4 regions of the Mycolicibacterium aichiense genome follow, and region 1 is predicted to be linked to each of the others. Evidence: predicted binding sites of a transcription regulator. Region 1 holds the regulator's gene; each other region holds the start of a gene.

Region 1 (4,210 bases):
CCGTCGACGTAACTGTGTTGCGGGTATTCACCGATGAAGGTGGCAACTTCGGCAATCCGCTGGGCGTGGTGGACGCGGCGACCGTACCCGCCGGTGATCGCCAGCGCATTGCGACCGAGTTAGGTTACAGCGAAACAATATTCATAGATCTGCCGAGCGACGGGGCAACCACCGCACACGCCCGTATCTTCACTCCGGCCACCGAATTGCCGTTCGCCGGGCATCCCACCGTGGGCGCGGCCTGGTGGCTGCGGGATCGCGGTACGCCGATTCACACCCTGCAGGTTCCCGCCGGCATCGTCGGGGTCAGCTACGACGACGACCGCACGGTGATCCGGGTCCGGGCGGAGTGGTCGCCGGAGTTCGCCATCCACGATCTGGACTCGCCGGACGAGCTGCTGGCCGCCGATCCGGACGACTACTCCGACGACGCGGAGCACTACCTATGGGCGTGGACGGATCGCGACGGCGGGCATGTCCGGTCGCGGATGTTCGTTGAAGACCTCGGCGTGCCGGAAGACGAGGCCACCGGATCGGCGGCGGCGCGGCTGACCGACTACCTGAGCCGCGACCTGACCATCACCCAGGGCAAGGGATCGCAGATCTTCACGACGTGGGACGCGCAGGGGTGGGTGCTGATCGCCGGCCGAGTGGTCAGCGACGGTGTGCGACAGCTGGATTGACCTGCCTCAGCCGGACGTGCCGACGGAGCGGTGGGCGCGCAGCGCCTCGATCTCGCGCTCGAAGTCCTCAGCCGAGCTGAACGAGCGGTACACCGACGCGAATCGCAAATAGGCGACCTCGTCGAGTTCACGAAGCGGTCCAAGAATGGCGAGTCCGACCTCGTGGCTGGGGATCTCGGGCGAGCCGGCGGCACGCACCGTGTCCTCCACTTGCTGGGCGAGCAGATTCAGTGCGTCGTCATCGACGTCGCGGCCCTGGCAGGCGCGGCGAACACCGCTGACGACCTTTTCCCGGCTGAACGGCTCGGTGACGCCGCTGCGCTTCACGACCGCCAGCACCGCGGTCTCCACAGTGGTGAACCTCCGGCCGCACTCCGGACAGGAGCGGCGACGCCGGATTGCCTGGCCCTCATCGGTCTCGCGGGAATCGACAACGCGGGAGTCCGGGTTGCGGCAGAACGGACAGTGCATGACCGCTCCTTCGCTCAGTGGCCCGATACGCCGAACCACTGAGAGCCTACCCGCGCCGTCCGCGGGAGCGGCTGCGGCCAGCACGGTCGTCAGCCGATCGGCGCGATCAGCGTCTGCCCGGCGTCCAGCGACGCCGACTCGAGCTTGTTCAAATCGCGGATGCGCTGCACCACCTGTCCGGCGGGTGCATCCGGCGCGACCCGTCCGGCCAGTTGCTGCAGCGTCTCCCCGGCCTGGACCTGGACGACGGCGAGCTGGTCCGGCATCTGCTCGGTGGCAGCCGGGGTGGCGCTGAAGTGGCCGACCATGCCGAGCCACAGCGTGATCAGCGCGGCCACCCCGGCCAGCGCGATCGTGACCGCGGTGCTGACCGGCCGGCGTGCGTGCTGCGCCCGGGAGAACGCAATACCCGTGCCGCGATACTGCATCGGCGTGATCGCCGGCCGTGCCGGGTGCGGCCCGCGGGCGCGAGCGCCGGCCGGGCGGCGCCGAGCAGGGGCAACCGGCGCCCCGGCCGCCCGCCGGTACACCGGTGCCGAGATGTAAACCTGTCGATCATCGATGACTGTCACGTCCGTGTCCTTCCTTCAGGGCCGCCCCGGTTCGCTCTTGTGTTCGAAATATACTCGATCATGCGTTCGAAAACCGAACATGTGAGCGAGCGTGTTCGAAGAATAAATCCGACCACCGACAAGTTCTGCCCCGCCGACTGCCGACCCGGCGGAATCGCGACACGGTCGAACAAATGTTTGAATTTTGCCGCCGGCCCGGCTAGATTCGGCCTCATGAGCGAGCGCAGTGAGACATCCGGGCTGACCGAGCGGCAGCGAACCATCCTCGACGTGATCCGCGCCTCAGTCACCAGCCGCGGCTATCCCCCCAGCATCCGTGAGATCGGCGACGCAGTCGGGCTCACATCGACCTCTTCGGTCGCCCACCAGCTACGCACACTGGAGCGCAAGGGCTATCTGCGCCGCGATGCCAACCGGCCGCGTGCAGTGGACGTGCGGGGAGCCGACGATTCCGTGAGCCCGGTGCGCACCGAGGTCGCCGGTTCGGACGCGCTGCCCGAGCCGACTTTCGTGCCGGTGCTCGGACGCATCGCCGCTGGCGGCCCGATCCTCGCCGAGGAAGCTGTCGAGGACGTGTTCCCGCTCCCCCGCGAGCTGGTCGGCGACGGGTCGCTGTTCCTGCTCAAGGTCGTCGGTGAATCCATGATCGACGCGGCGATCTGCGACGGCGACTGGGTCGTGGTCCGTCAGCAGAACGTGGCCGACAACGGCGACATCGTCGCTGCGATGATCGACGGCGAGGCCACGGTCAAGACGTTCAAGCGCACCAGCGGCCAGGTCTGGCTGATGCCGCACAACCCGGCGTTCGACCCCATTCCCGGTAACGACGCCGCGATCCTCGGCAAGGTCGTGACCGTTCTCCGCAAGGTCTAGCGGACGGGGGCGAAAGCCTCACTCCGCCTTGTGGAATCCGTTCGCCTGCGCGAGTTCCTCACTGGCGAACCACACTTCGGGCACGGTGTGGTCGTAGAGCGCCGAATCCGGGGTGTAGTACAGCCCTGAATGCGTATTGGCCTTGACCACATAGCCTTCGGGCGCCTGATAGGGGTCCGAGAGCGGAAGGTGGATCGCCGGGCGATTGGCTGCGGCCTCGGAATGCACATCGGACTGCAGGACTTCCGCCGGCTGCGTGGAGTCTTCTTCCTCGATGTCGACGACGTCGGACTCGAGGATTTCGTCCGGCACCGGCTCGGGCTCCGGCGCCGCCTCGGGTTCGGCGGCGCGGCGGCGTCGCGGCGTACCGATCTCCCCCATGTCGAGTCGCCACATCGATTGCGACTCGCCGAGATTCACCGCCGCATGGCGGCCCGAATCGCTCGATTCGTCGTGGTCGATCTCCTCGACTTCGGCGTACTCGAGCTCCGCGGGTACCTCGTCGGCGTCCTCGGCCTCATACCCGCCGGTTTCGGCAGCCTCCGCTGGAATGCGGGTCGGTGTGGTGTCGATGGAGTCCTGATCGCCGTCGAACACGTCCTCAGGCCCGGGCTGCGACTTGTCGTCTTCCTCGGGCGCCCAGCCGAAGCCCGGCGCAGCGGCCACCACCGGCACAGCGCCGTCGGGATAGGTCGAGAAGCGCGAGGCGGCCGCGGCGTCGGCCTCGCCGGCGACCTCACTGGGCCAGTGATCGTCGTCGTCGTAGTCCGAGTCCTCGAAGTCGTCGTCGATCTCGTCGGCGCCGCTGCGGCGGCGCTGCAGCCAGAGCACACCCAGACCGATCACGGCGAGCAGCAACAGGACCGGGACGATGATCAGCAGCCACCACCAGTGGAAGGTGAAACCGCTGCCGGACTTTGTTCCCGCCGGGCCGGCTTGCGGCCCGGCGGCCGGAACCTGAACACCGGACAGTGAACCGGCGAGCTCCGGCGGTTTGGTCGTGAACGTGTTGCTGGCCTTGTTCCAGGAGATCTCGCCGCCGCTGAACTTCTGCGTCACGGTGTCGCCGTTGACGCTCTGCTCACCGGTCGGCACACCCAGCTTGCCGGTGGCCCCGCCCAGCTTGGTCCAGGCGGCGTTGATCGCGCCGCGCACCACGATCGCACCGTTGTCGGGCGTCCAGAAAATCACCGGTTTGTCGGCCGCGCTGAAGGCGCTGACCCGGCTGTTGGGCGCGCCGCCGTCGGCTTCGGTTCCGGTCGGCAGGCCCAGGTCGCCGGTCGGGCCGCCCTGGGCCTCGTACTTGGCCAGGATCGCGCCCGTCACCGCGTGCGCGCCGGTGGCCGGCGAGTAGAAGATCTTGCCGCCCGCGTAGTCCTGAGCGGCGCCGTCAGTGCCGATGACCTGCTGGTCCCCTTGGCGGGCCCCGAGCGGTCCCGCAAGGCCCCCGGCCGCACGCCAGGCCTGGTTGATCGCCGTCGTCGGGTCGCTGGGCACCTCGACACCGGCCAGGTTGCCTGCGAGCTCGGGCGGGACGGTGGTGAACGTCTTCGCGGCCGTGTCGTAGGAGATCTCGCCGCCGGTGAACTTCTGGCTGATCACCGTGCCGTT
Region 2 (4,210 bases), 1.1 Mb from region 1:
TGGTCGGAACGGAGTATCTGCCGGGCAACTTGGTCGAGAGGCTGGCCGGACGCGACCATCGCGCCACGTTCATCCAGATGCATTTCGCGCTGGACGGCCTACCCGAGTTCGCCGCGCCGTACGAGCTCCTCAACGAAGAGGGCATGCAGCAGTCGGTCGGTGTCTTCGGTACACCCGAAGAGCAGCAACGACAGTGGGAGATGGCCCGGGCCGGAATGCTGCCGGACAATCCGTCGTTCGGTATGCAGATCCCGTCGGTTACCGACCCGTCCCTCGCGCCGCCGGGAAAGCACGCGGCCAGTGCGTACGCCTACGGATTTCCGGTGGAGGCGCCCCGCGAACAACACGGACGGCTCAAACACGAGATGGCCGAGACGGTGATCGACAAGATCACGAAATTCGCGCCGAACTTCCGGGACATCCAGATTCGGCACATCACGTTCGCGCCCTATCACATGCAGACGATGTTCGGTGCGCCCGACGGAGACTTCTGCCACGGTCTGCTGCACCCGGATCTGATGGGTCCGAACCGCCCGGGCCCCAAAGGATTCCTGGACATCCAGATTCCAGTACAGGGTTTGTATCTGGGCGGTGCCGGATGCCACGGCGGCCCCGGCATCACCTTCGTCCCCGGATACAACGCGGCCTATGCGGCGCTGGACGACCTGGCGGCGTCATGACCTACGTCATCGGCGAGCCGTGTGTGGATATCCGCGACAAGGCGTGCGTGGACGAATGCCCGGTCGACTGCATCTACGAAGGGCAGCGGATGCTGTACATCCATCCCGACGAGTGCGTCGACTGTGCGGCTTGTGAGCCGGTGTGTCCAGTCGAGGCGATCGTGTACATCGACGACGCCACCGACGAGTGGCAGCCGTACGTGGCAGCCAACGCGGATTTCTTCGCCGATCTCGGATCACCAGGCGGGGCACGCGGATTGGGCAGGCAATCCTTCGACGCGCCGCTGGTGTCCCAGCAGCCGCGAAAGGACGTTGCCGAGCACTAGCTGCCTTCGCCGTCTCCGGATAGGAAGCGTTCTGGGTGGTGGTAGGTGTTGGTGCCTGCGGAGAGTGGGAGTTGTGGTGGGGGGATCCATTCGGTGTCGCCGTTGGCGAGTTTTCGGGTTTTCCAGCCGTGGTCGAGGAGTCGGTGATCGGCCGGGCAGGCCAGGGTGAGGGTGTCGATGTTGGTCAGCCCGCCCTGGGCCCATTCGTCGACGTGGTGGACCTCGGTGAGATAGCCGGGTGCGTCACATCCCGGGCGGGTGCAGCCACGTTCCTTGCTGTGCAGCATGATCCGCTGATCAGGTGTGGCGATGCGTTTGGTGCGGCCCAGCCACAAGGCCTGCCCGTGCACCCCGTCGAACAGAGCGAGGTAGTGGTAGGCGTGGCTGGCCATCCGGATGACGTCCGGGATGGGTAGCAGGGTTCCGGTGGCGGTGACCGCGTGCCCGGTCTTGGCCTGCAGGTCCTGCAGGGTGGCCGAGACGATCACCGTCACCGGTAACCCGTTGTGCTGACCGAGTTTCGGATCCCCGAGCTGACCACGCACCAATGCGGTCAACGCATCATGCTGGCGTTGGCCGTGGCTGCGCAGGTCACGCTCGGCCACGTCCTCGGATGGGGTGAGGGCGGGGGTCTGGTCGGCGGGGTTGCACACCCCGGGTGCGGCGAACTTGGTGAACCACCCATCCAGCAGCGCCCGCAACTCCGGCGTGGCGATCAACCGGCCCACACTCATCCCGTCGACTTGTTGCCCACCGCACCAGACGAAGCCGCGTTTACGGGCGCGGTCGTCATCGGAGAACGTCCCGTCGGGGTTGAGGTGCAGCGCCAACCGGTGGGCGATCTTGTCCAACTGGTCGGGCCGCATCGTTTGGGCGTGCTCGGCCAGTGTGCGTTCGGCCCTCTCGACCTCCACCGCCGGGACATGATCGGGCAAGTCACGAAAGAACCGCTGGATCACCCGCAGATGCTCGCCGTCGAGTTTCCCGTCATGCCAGGCCTTAGAGGTCTCGGGCAGCAGCGGCGGCAGCGGCTCACCGGTCAACGCCCGCCGCGGCGCCACCTGCTCGGCATCCCGCATGCGGCGTTTGGCCTCCCGCGGACTGATCCGCAACACATCGGCCAGGGTGATCGGTACCGGCGGGCAGCCCTCGACCTGCTCCAACCGCCCCACCACCGCGTGCGACACCGCGACCTGCCGGCGTCGCGCGGTCTCCAACCGCTGCAGAACCCTGAACCGATCCGGCGGTGACAACCCCTCGAGATCGACTGCGGCCAACGCCTCGACGACATCGTCGAGCGCCTCCAACACGCCGTCGATCAAACCCATACATCGAACATTAGTGCGAACCACCGACAAAAATAGCTGCCGGCAGCGAACCTGTGGATGAACGCGGAACTGGGGAAAACGATTCAGCGCGTTGGCGATTCCGCTAGCGGAACTCTTCGGCGCAGGCCTCGATCCAGTCCGACCGCCAGGACTCCGGTGGGTCGTCGAGCAGCTCTCCGGGCATCAGCCAGTCGTAGATCTCGGCGTAGGTGCGGGTGCGCTGCCCCTCGATGCGGCGGTTGAGCATCGAAGGCTCCAGCTCCTCGAATCCGTTGAGCCCCATCGAGGCGACGATCTGGGCAGCGCTGGCCACCGTGGCGCGTTGGAAGTTGACCACCCGCTCGGTCTTGTCGGGAACATAGAGCGCCCGGGCCCTCGCCTTGTCCTGGGTGGCCACACCGGTCGGGCATCTGTTGGTGTTGCACTTCATCGCCTGAATGCACCCGATCGCGAACATCATCGCTCGGGCGGACAGCGTGAAATCCGCACCCTGGCAGATGCGGCTGACGATGTCGACCCCGCTGGCGACCTTGCCCGAGGCCCCGACCCTGATGTGGCGACGCAGTCCCGTCCCGACCAGGGCGTTGTGCACCAGCATCAGCCCCTCCGTCAGGGGCATGCCGACGTGGTCCTCGAATTCCTGTGGCGCCGCACCGGTTCCGCCCTCAGACCCGTCGACGATGATGAAGTCCGGGGTGATCCCGGTGTGCAGCATTGCCTTGCAGATCGACAGGAATTCGGTGCGCGCGCCGATGCAGAGTTTGAATCCAACCGGCTTACCACCGGACAGACTTCGCAGCGTTGCGATGAAGTGCATCATCTCCAGCGGGGTCCTGAACGCGGTGTGCGCCGGCGGGGACACCACCGTCTGACCGATCGGCACGCCACGGGTGGCGGCGATCTCGGCGCTTACCTTGGCGCCGGGCAGCACCCCGCCGAGGCCGGGCTTCGCTCCCTGGGACAGTTTGATCGAGATCGCTTTCACCGTCGGCCAGGCCGCCTTCTCTTCGAACAGCGCGGCGTCGAAGTGCCCGCCGGCGTCGCGGCACCCGAAATAGCCGGAGCCGATCTCCCAGATCAGGTCGCCGCCGTGCTTGAGGTGGTACGGGCTGATGCCACCCTCGCCGGTGTCGTGGGCGAATCCGCCGCGGGCGGCGCCGCCGTTGAGGGCCTCGATCGCATTGCCCGACAGCGCACCAAAGCTCATCGCCGAGACGTTCAACAGCGCGATGTCGTAGGGCCGGGTGCAGTCCGGGCCGCCGAGCCGCACCCGGGGTGCCAGTTCAGATGCGAAACGGGCCCGCAGGGAGTGGCGGAGGAATTCGTAGCCCAGTGCGTTGACGTCCCGTTCGGTGCCGAACGGCTCGTCGCTCTTGGTGCCCTTCGCCCGTTCGTAGACCATGTCGCGGGTCTCTCGATCGAACGGACTGGCCTCGGTGTTCGACTCGATGAAGTACTGCCTGATCTCGGGGCGCATCGCCTCAGCCAGCCAGCGGGCGTGCGCCAGCACCGGGTAGGACCGCAGGAGAGTGTGTCGGGTCTGCAGCAGGTCCCAGGTGCCCAAGGCCGCGATCGCGACCAGCGGCACGGCGATCAGCCACCACAAGGAACTGGCTGCCAACGCGAGCGCCGCGGCGGCCAGTGCCACCACCCACAGCGAGGTGACGGCGAGGGCTCTGAGCATCGGGCTCCCTTGAGGGTGAAATGCCTGCGAGGCGTCATTCTGGCATCACCTATGATCGGCACTTGCGTCACATCCGTGGCGGAAATAAGCCCAGCTGCGAAAAAGGAGTGTCTTGCCGCGTGGGTGCCCAACCCGTCGACTTGTCGCAGGAATCGCTGACAGAGGCCGTCAGCGCGGCCCGGCACGCCTTCG
Region 3 (4,210 bases), 770 kb from region 1:
TCGGCGGGCTTGCCGTCGCCGGAAAGATCCTCGCGCCAGGCGTCTTTCATCCGGTCCAGCAGTTCGATGCGACGCACCCGATCCTGCAGCCAGACGAACCGTACCGGCCGGGTGTGGTGCGGGGCCGGGGCGGTCAGTGCCTCGGCGACGGCGTCCTCGATCAGCGCGTGGTCGACCGGCTCGGGCGCGAACTGGCGCACCGAGCGGCGCAGCAATTGGGCCTGGCGGCGCCCGAGTTCGAGCGACTCGGCGGTGCCCAGCCAGAACAGATCGTCCTCTCCGCCGCGCAGCAGGCGCGCCGCGGTGGATCCGTCGTCTTCGAGCTCGAGGCCGCGGACCACCGCGACGGGCACCGCGGTGAGCTTGCCCTTCACCAGGTCGGCGGCGGCGGCGATCTCGTCGGCGACGGCGACTTCGGTGACCACCAGCTCGTTGCCGTGCCGGTCGACGGCGCCGGCGTATCCGTAGAGGACCGGGAGGCCGGCCGAGCCGATCGCGGCGTCCGTCTGGCCGTTGCGCCAGGCGCGGCCCATGGTGTCGGTGACCAGGACTGCGACATTCACCCCGAGCCGGTCGCGCAGTGCGGTGCGCAGCGCGGCGGCGCTGCCGTCGGGATCGACCGGCAGCAGGGCCAATTCGGTTGACCCGACGTTGGAGCCGTCGACGCCTGCGGCCGCCTGCACGATGCCGTTGCGGTTCTCGGTGATCAGCGTGCGGCCCTTGCGGGCCAGCACCCGCACGGCCTCATCGTCGATGATCTTGCGGCGCAGCGCGTCCCGTTCTTCGGGGTCCGCAGGCGCCGCGACGATGCGGCCCTCGCACTTGGACATCACCTTGCTGGTGACCACGACGATGTCGCCGTCGCGCAGCCACGGCGCTGCCGAAATGAGGGCACCCGCCAGATCATCGCCGGGACGGAACTCCGGAAGCCCGGGGACGGGCAGGATTTCGACCGGAGCCGCGCTGCCGTGCTCAATATTCACGGCGCCACTCCGGCCAATTCCAGCCCGGCGCGCACCATCTCGGCGGTGGCCGCCGGGTCGGACATCAGCAGCGGTATCGAGTGCACCGTCAGGCCGGGTACGTCGGCGTGATCGCCTTCGGACACCAGCCAGTAGTCCAGGATTCCCGTCGCCGAGCGTGCGCCGTAGTGATGAGCCACGGCGTGCGAGGAGGTTTCGACTCCGATTACGGACAGGCATTCGTCGGCCATGCCGCGCAACGGCTTTCCACCGATGATGGGGGAGTAGCCGACGACCGGGGCGGGTGTGGAGCGCAGCGCGGCGCGAACACCGGGGATGGCGAGGATCGCGCCGATGCTCACGACCGGGTTCGACGGGGCGAGCATGACGACGTCGGCTTCGGTGATCGCGTCGACGACACCGGGCCCGGCAGTGGCGTTTTCGGACCCCACGAACGCGAAACTGTGCGTGGCCACCTGGGCCCGGTAGCGCACCCACCACTCCTGGAAGTGGATGGCCTTGCGGTCACCGGTGTCGGGATCGTCGATCACAACGTGGGTTTCGCACCGGTCGTCACTGGCGGGCAGCAGTGTGGCCCCCGGCTGCCAGCGGTGGCACAGTGCCTCGGTCACTTGCGACAGCGGATATCCCGCACGCAGCATCTGACTGCGCACCAGATGTGTGGCGAGATCGCGGTCGCCAAGGCCGAACCAGTCGGGTTGGACACCGTAGGCCGCCAATTCTTCTTTCGCGTGCCACGTCTCGTTGCGATGTCCCCAGCCGCGCTCGGGGTCGATACCTCCACCTAAGGTGTACATGCAGGTGTCGAGGTCGGGGCAGATACGCACACCGTGCATCCATGCGTCGTCGCCGATGTTGACCACGGCGGTCAGCGCGTGATCAAGATCGCCTGTGGCTCCGGATATCTGGCCGGCGAACTGTCCGAGGCCGAGCAATCGCTGCACGCCCAACAGGAAGCGGGCACCCCCGACGCCGCCGACCAGAACGGTGATCTTCACACCGATCGACACTAGGCGGTCCGGCTTTTCGGCGACGAACGCGGTCACGATCGCGTCACTGCCGAGACACGCCGGGGCATCGACTCGCCGAATTATCCAAGGGAAATGGTATTAATTTCCGTTCAATCGCTTGACCGGGCCACTGCATAAGTGTCTAATCACATCAGTGTCATTTCCCGGTCGGACCAGCCGGTTTCGGTGTCCCAGACCGCGATTCGACCAAGTGTTCGAACGAGTTGGGCACACTTCAATAGTGGGCGACATGCAAAAGATCTACGAAACCAGGTGAGGAGGCGGAAATGTCCTATGAGCACGTGTTCGGCACGATGGGGTTGCCGCAGTCCATTACCGGTTCGCAGACGATGGGGGTAATGGCACGCGCTCACCTGAGTTTGGTGCCAGACCCGATCATCGATGCGACGCCGGATTCGGCCGACGAAGAAGACCAGTGGCAGGAACGCGCGCTGTGCGCGCAGACCGATCCCGAAGCGTTCTTCCCCGAGAAGGGCGGTTCCACTCGCGAGGCCAAGCGGATCTGCTTGGGCTGCGAGGTCCGCGAGTCGTGCCTCGAGTACGCCTTGGCCAACGATGAGCGCTTCGGTATCTGGGGCGGACTCTCCGAGCGGGAGCGTCGTCGCCTCAAGCGCGGCATCATCTGACGACGACCGCTGGTCGGAGGCTCCGACTCAGTCGTCGTCGATGCTCGGGTCGATGACCGACGGCTCGACCCCGAGATAGGTGGCCACCTGCGCCACCAGAATCTCGTGCAGAAGATCGGTCAGATCGATCGAGTCCTTGGCCCGGCGCTCGATCGGCTTGCGAAACAGCACAATTCGGGCGCGCGTCGAGTTTCCGCGAACGTCCACCCCGGCTGGGATCAGCCGGGCCAACGCGATCGGCCCGTCGGCCACGACTTCCGCGGGCCACTGCACACTGTCCGGATCCTTGGGCGCGATGCGCGGGATCTCGTCGACTGCAACGTCCAGACCGGTGAGCCGTTGTTGCCAGCGCCGCTCGATCGGTTCATAGGCTTCCAGCACCGCCATGTCGAACCGCTCCGCGCGGCTGCGCCAGCCCGGCACCGTCGGCGGCAGCAACGGGCCCCGCATCTCACGTCCCCGGCGCGACCCCGGGCTGCCACCGGATCGGCCACCTCGCCGGGAGCTGCGGGAATCGGCCACGGATGTGATCGTAACGGTTGTGAATCGGCCGCCCGGCGGCTGCGCGTGTCCCCCGGCAACCTGTGAATGAACCGCGATAGCCTCACGGACGTGAATGTTCCTCGTCGCTGCTGCCGGCCTGGATGCCCCCATTATGCGGTGGCGACGCTGACGTTCGTCTACTCCGATTCGACTGCGGTCGTCGGGCCACTGGCAATCTCCCGCGAACCGCATTCGTGGGATCTGTGCATCACTCATGCCAACCGCATCACCGCCCCCCGCGGTTGGGAGCTGGTCCGCCACGCCGGGCCGCTGCCGGAGTTCCCGGACGAGGATGACCTCGTCGCGCTCGCCGATGCGGTCCGGGAAGGCCGTGAGTTGCCTGCGCGGCCCCCGATCGCCGGGTTCTCCGACCCCAGCGGCGCCGCGCATGCGCCCGCGACCGGCACGCCGATGATGCCGGCCGCCGCGCACCGGCCGACCACCGCCGGCCGCCGCCGTGGGCACCTGCGCGTACTGCCTGACCCCACCGACTGACCCGATAGCCGCCCTTGCGGAGGGTCCGGAACAGATAGGCTGGCGGCCAAGAGTCCCTCTCGGTCAGGAGATCTGTCATGTCGAGGCCCGCCGACGCGGTTCGCCGTGTGATCAAGGCTTATGACGTGCGCGGTCTGGTCGGGCACGAGATCGACGACGCGTTCGTCTCCGACGTCGCTGCCGCGTTCGCCCGCCTGATTCGCCAAGAAGGCGGCGATCGGATCGCGATCGGGTACGACATGCGGGAAAGCTCGCCGGCGCTCGCCGCGGCGTTCGCCGACGGGGTCACCGCCCAGGGGCTCGACGTGGTGCGGATCGGGCTGGCCTCCACCGATCAGCTGTACTTCGCGTCCGGTTTCCTGGACTGCGCCGGCGCCATGTTCACCGCCAGCCATAACCCGGCCGCCTACAACGGCATCAAGCTGTGCCGCGCCGGGGCCAAGCCCGTCGGCGAGGACACCGGACTGGCAACCATCCGCGACGAGGTGATCGCCGGAGTTCCGGGCTACGACGGGCCGCGCGGGCAGGTAAG
Region 4 (4,210 bases), 350 kb from region 1:
CGTCAACGGCTGCGCCATGTCATGGCGGCCGCGGGCGACGCCGGCCATGATGTCGGCCGCGGGCCGGCCCCAGACGTAGTCGAGCACGATGTCGGCCCCCGTGATCCGGTCGAAGCCGGCGGGGATCTCGTCGAGTGCGATCACGTCGTCGGCGCGCAGGCTCGGCAGCGTCGCCAGCTGCCGGGGGTCCCGGCCGACGCCGATCACCGCTCCCGCACCCAGATGCTTGGCGACTTGGACGGCCAGGCGCCCGGCGGTGCCGGTCGCGCCCAGAATCACGACGGTCTGCCCAGGCTGCATCAGAGTGCGGCGGCGCAGCGCCACCCAGGACGACATGGCCGGGTTCATGGCCGCGGCAATCGCAACCGGATCGGCGTCGTCGGGCAGCACGACGCTGCGACGCACGTCGATGACGGTCTGTTCAGCCATTGCGCCGAGGTCGGTGGCCACGACGAAATAGCGCACAGTGCCGTCGGAGGCGCGGCCGACGCCGTCGATCCCGGGCACCAGGGGGAGCGCGCCGGTGCTGGTGTAATGAGCGCCGCCGGCGCGGGAGCGCACCAGCGGATGCAGGCCGGCGGCAAGGACGTCGACGACGATTTCGTTGTCGCCGGTCGAGGCGGCCTGCGGAAATTCCTGATAGGCGGGCGGTTTCGTGAAATCTGTAACGACCGCTGCATGCACGGCATCCTCCAAAATAGATGGTATTACGAACTACATTTAGATGGTAATACGAACTAATGAGGTACGCTAGGGCTATGCCTGGCGAGATATCAGAGGCGCTGCTCGAAGACCTGGTGCGCACCTCATTCGCGGTGACCGCGGTGTTGAACCGGGTGGCCGCCGACCACGACCTGTCCCTGACCCAGCTGCGCGCGCTGGCCATCCTGCGGGATCGTGAACCCACCATGGCCCAGCTCGCCGAATACCTCGGCCTGGAGCGATCGTCGGTCAGTGGGCTGATCGACCGTGCCGTGCGCCGGGGCCTGGCCAAGCGCACGACAAGCCGCGAGGACGGGCGCTCGGTGCATGTCACCCTGACCGCCACCGGGCAACGACTCGGCAACGAACTTGCCGGCACGGTCGCCGGTCTGCTGGCGCCCATGACCAGCCGGCTCAGCGCCGCCGAGCGGAAACGGTTGGCCGTACTGCTGTCGGGAATGCTCGACCCGGCCCCGCCGGTCACCGCGACTCCCCGCCGTCCTCGCTGAGCAACCGTTCCGGGTGGTGTGCGTCGTTGACCCGCGGGGGACCGGTTCCGTCGCTCCACGCGATCCGGCCGTCCTCGGTGACAGTCGTCGTGTACGTGCCCTCGGTCGCCATCGCGTGGTCGCACGGGCAGCCGAAGTACAAATTGTCGGCGTCGGTCGGGCCGCCGGCGCTCCACTCCAGCGCGTGATGCACTTCTGAGTGGTATCCGGGCTCGAAACAGTCCGGCTTGGTACACCCGCGGTCGCGGGCGTGGCAGATGATCCGATGATCGGCCGTCGCAAGGCGTTTCGCGCGGCCGAGGTAGAGCGGGCGTGCCGAGTGATCCTCGAACACCGCCAGGTAGTGCACCGCTTCGCCGGCCATCCGGATGACATCCCGCATCGGGAGGCGACCGGTTCCGCCGGTACGGGCCCAGCCGGCCGCCTGCTCCAACTCGCCCAGCGTCGTCGTCACGATCACGGTGACCGGCAGTCCTCGATGCTGCCCCAAGACCCCCGACGACACAGCCGCCTTGAGGCCGAGCGTGATTCCGTCGTGGCAGCGTTGCTCCGGGCTTCGGTTGTCGCGTCCCTCGGCGTCACCGGGGAGATGCCGCCCGGGCCGGACCGCGGCCGTCACCGCTTCGATGTAGGCGCGGCTCTCCGGATCCACCCAGCCGGAAAGCCGGCTCATCCCGTCGGGACCCTGCCGGCCCAGCCGCAGGCCGCGGCGTCGTGCCCAATCCTCGTCGGTGAACGTGCCGTCGGGATTCAGGCAGTCGGCGATCTCGACCCCGATCGCCGCGACGAACTTCGAATCCTGTTCTCGCGCGCGGCGAACCAGTGCGCGTTCCGCTGCGTCCCGGTCGGCCGCGGTGACGAAAGACGGCAGCCGGTCGAGTGCATGGCACACCGCCGCGACGTGATCCTCGCCGACCTCACCGGCCTCGACCGCGGCCGCCAACACAGGCAACTCCGGCGGAAGCGTCGGCCCGGTCAGTGATCGACGCGGCCGCAGCCGAGCCGCCAGCGCGAACCGCCGTTTGACCTCGCCGGCGGTCACCCGCAACCGACTGGCCAGGACGTCGCGGACCTTCGCTCCGGCAGCCAACGACGAGCCGTCAACCGGTTCGGCGATCTCGCCGAACATGCGGTAGGACAGCCCGCGGTTCACCCGGTTCTGGTCCTCGAGGCGTGTGGCCACCTCGATTCGAAAGGCGTTGCCCGCCAGATCAGTACAGATCGACCGGAGCCGACCGTAGGCGGCATCGACGGCATCGAGTTCGGCGCGAACCACGTCGTGCACCGCCTGAGCGGTGAGCGGATCGCATGTCATGAATCCACGCTATCGAACAAACGGTCGAATATCAGTGCAGAAACGTCAACCTGGGGATGAATCCGGGTCTGTGGATGACGCCACGACCCCACGCCCTGCAGCCCACAGCGGACACCGGAATACTTGGGGGATGGCTGAAGCTCCGGACGTGTCGCTGGAACCTATCGGCGCGGTACAGCGCACCCAGGTCGGGCGGGAGGCCACCGAGCCGATGCGGGAGGACATTCGGCTGCTCGGGGCGATCCTCGGTGACACCGTGCGTGAGCAGAACGGCGACGAGGTGTTCGACCTCGTCGAAAAGGCCCGCGTCGAATCGTTCCGGGTGCGCCGATCCGAGATCGACCGGTCCGAGCTGGCCCAGCTGTTCGACGGCATCGATGTCCACCGGGCCATCCCGGTGATCCGGGCGTTCAGTCACTTCGCCCTGCTGGCCAACGTCGCCGAGGACATCCACCGTGAACGGCGCCGCGCGATCCACGTCGCTGCCGGGGAACCGGCGCAGAACAGCACCCTCGCCGCGACCTACGGCAAGCTCGATGCCGCGCAGCTGGACGCGGCGACGGTACAGAAAGCGCTCACAGGGGCATTGGTGGCACCGGTCATCACCGCCCACCCCACCGAGACCCGCAGGCGCACCGTCTTCGACACCCAGCACCGCATCACCCAGCTGATGCGGGTACGGCTGCACGGTCAGGACGAAACCGAGGACGGCCGGCCGGTCGAGACCGAACTGCGCAGGCAGATCCTCACGCTGTGGCAGACCGCACTGATCCGGTTGTCCCGCTTGAAGATTCAGGACGAGATCGAAGTCGGCCTGCGGTACTACCCGGCGGCATTCTTTGACGTGATCCCGAAGGTGAATGCCGAGGTTCGCAACGCGCTGCGGACCCGCTGGCCCGACGCCGATCTGCTGCCCGAGCCGATCCTGCGGCCGGGCTCGTGGATCGGCGGTGATCGCGACGGAAACCCCAACGTCACCGCCGACGTGGTCCGGCTGGCCACCGGCAGCGCCGCCTACACCGCGCTGGGCCACTACCTCGCCGAGCTCAACAAGCTCGAGCAGGAGTTGTCGATGTCGGCGCGGCTGGTGAAGACCACCGACGCTCTCGTCACGCTGGCCGACGCCTGCCATGAGCCGGCCCGGATGGACGAGCCCTACCGGCGGGCACTGCGCGTGGTGCACGCCCGGCTCACCGCGACCGGTCAAGCCATTCTCGATCGCGAACCGGCGCACACTCTCGATCTCGGCCTCGAGCCGTACGAGATACCCGACGAACTGCTCGCCGACCTGGACACCATCGACGCCTCGCTGCGCGCCAACGGCAGCGCGCTACTGGCCGACGACCGGCTGGCCCGGTTGCGGGAAGCCGTGGACGTCTTCGGTTTTCACCTGAGCAGCCTGGACATGCGGCAGAACTCCGAGGTGCATGAAGAGGTCATCGCCGAACTACTGGCCTGGGCCGGGGTGCATCCGGACTATGCGTCGCTGTCCGAGCCGGACCGAGTCGAGGTGCTGGCCGCCGAGCTCGCGACCCGCCGCCCGCTGGTGCGCGACGATTCCGAGCTCTCCGAGCTGGCTCGCAAGGAGCTCGACATCGTCTTCGCCGCCGCCCGCGCGGTCAGGGTGTTCGGCCCCGAAGCAGTGCCCAACTACATCATCTCGATGTGTCAGTCGGTCTCGGAC

What was found. Region 1 encodes LexA, which represses DNA repair genes until DNA is damaged. Its sites were predicted from a motif close to CGAACANNTGTTCG; they were not measured.
Region 2: the regulator LexA is predicted to act here: its motif matches at 2,339-2,352, upstream of G6N32_RS15615 (HNH endonuclease signature motif containing protein).
Region 3: the regulator LexA is predicted to act here: its motif matches at 2,198-2,211, upstream of cofD (2-phospho-L-lactate transferase).
Region 4: the regulator LexA is predicted to act here: its motif matches at 2,540-2,553, upstream of G6N32_RS11920 (HNH endonuclease signature motif containing protein).

The regions. Positions count from the first base shown of each region.
Region 1 is NZ_AP022561.1:2,111,982-2,116,191, reverse strand. It holds gene G6N32_RS10215 (PhzF family protein) at 1-683, shown strand, start outside; gene nrdR (transcriptional regulator NrdR) at 690-1,154, opposite strand; gene G6N32_RS10205 (LysM peptidoglycan-binding domain-containing protein) at 1,244-1,726, opposite strand; gene lexA (transcriptional repressor LexA) at 1,940-2,599, shown strand; gene G6N32_RS10195 (LGFP repeat-containing protein) at 2,618-4,210, opposite strand, start outside.
Region 2 is NZ_AP022561.1:3,210,635-3,214,844, reverse strand. It holds gene G6N32_RS15625 (phytoene desaturase family protein) at 1-680, shown strand, start outside; gene fdxA (ferredoxin) at 677-1,006, shown strand; gene G6N32_RS15615 (HNH endonuclease signature motif containing protein) at 1,003-2,334, opposite strand; gene G6N32_RS15610 (FMN-binding glutamate synthase family protein) at 2,438-4,018, opposite strand; gene pheS (phenylalanine--tRNA ligase subunit alpha) at 4,138-4,210, shown strand, end outside.
Region 3 is NZ_AP022561.1:1,343,868-1,348,077, forward strand. It holds gene G6N32_RS06495 (coenzyme F420-0:L-glutamate ligase) at 1-983, opposite strand, end outside; gene cofD (2-phospho-L-lactate transferase) at 980-1,981, opposite strand; gene G6N32_RS06505 (WhiB family transcriptional regulator) at 2,374-2,640, shown strand; gene G6N32_RS06510 (metallopeptidase family protein) at 2,668-3,090, opposite strand; gene G6N32_RS06515 (DUF3499 domain-containing protein) at 3,253-3,678, shown strand; gene G6N32_RS06520 (phosphomannomutase/phosphoglucomutase) at 3,756-4,210, shown strand, end outside.
Region 4 is NZ_AP022561.1:2,461,306-2,465,515, forward strand. It holds gene G6N32_RS11910 (quinone oxidoreductase family protein) at 1-684, opposite strand, end outside; gene G6N32_RS11915 (MarR family winged helix-turn-helix transcriptional regulator) at 759-1,211, shown strand; gene G6N32_RS11920 (HNH endonuclease signature motif containing protein) at 1,183-2,526, opposite strand; gene ppc (phosphoenolpyruvate carboxylase) at 2,657-4,210, shown strand, end outside.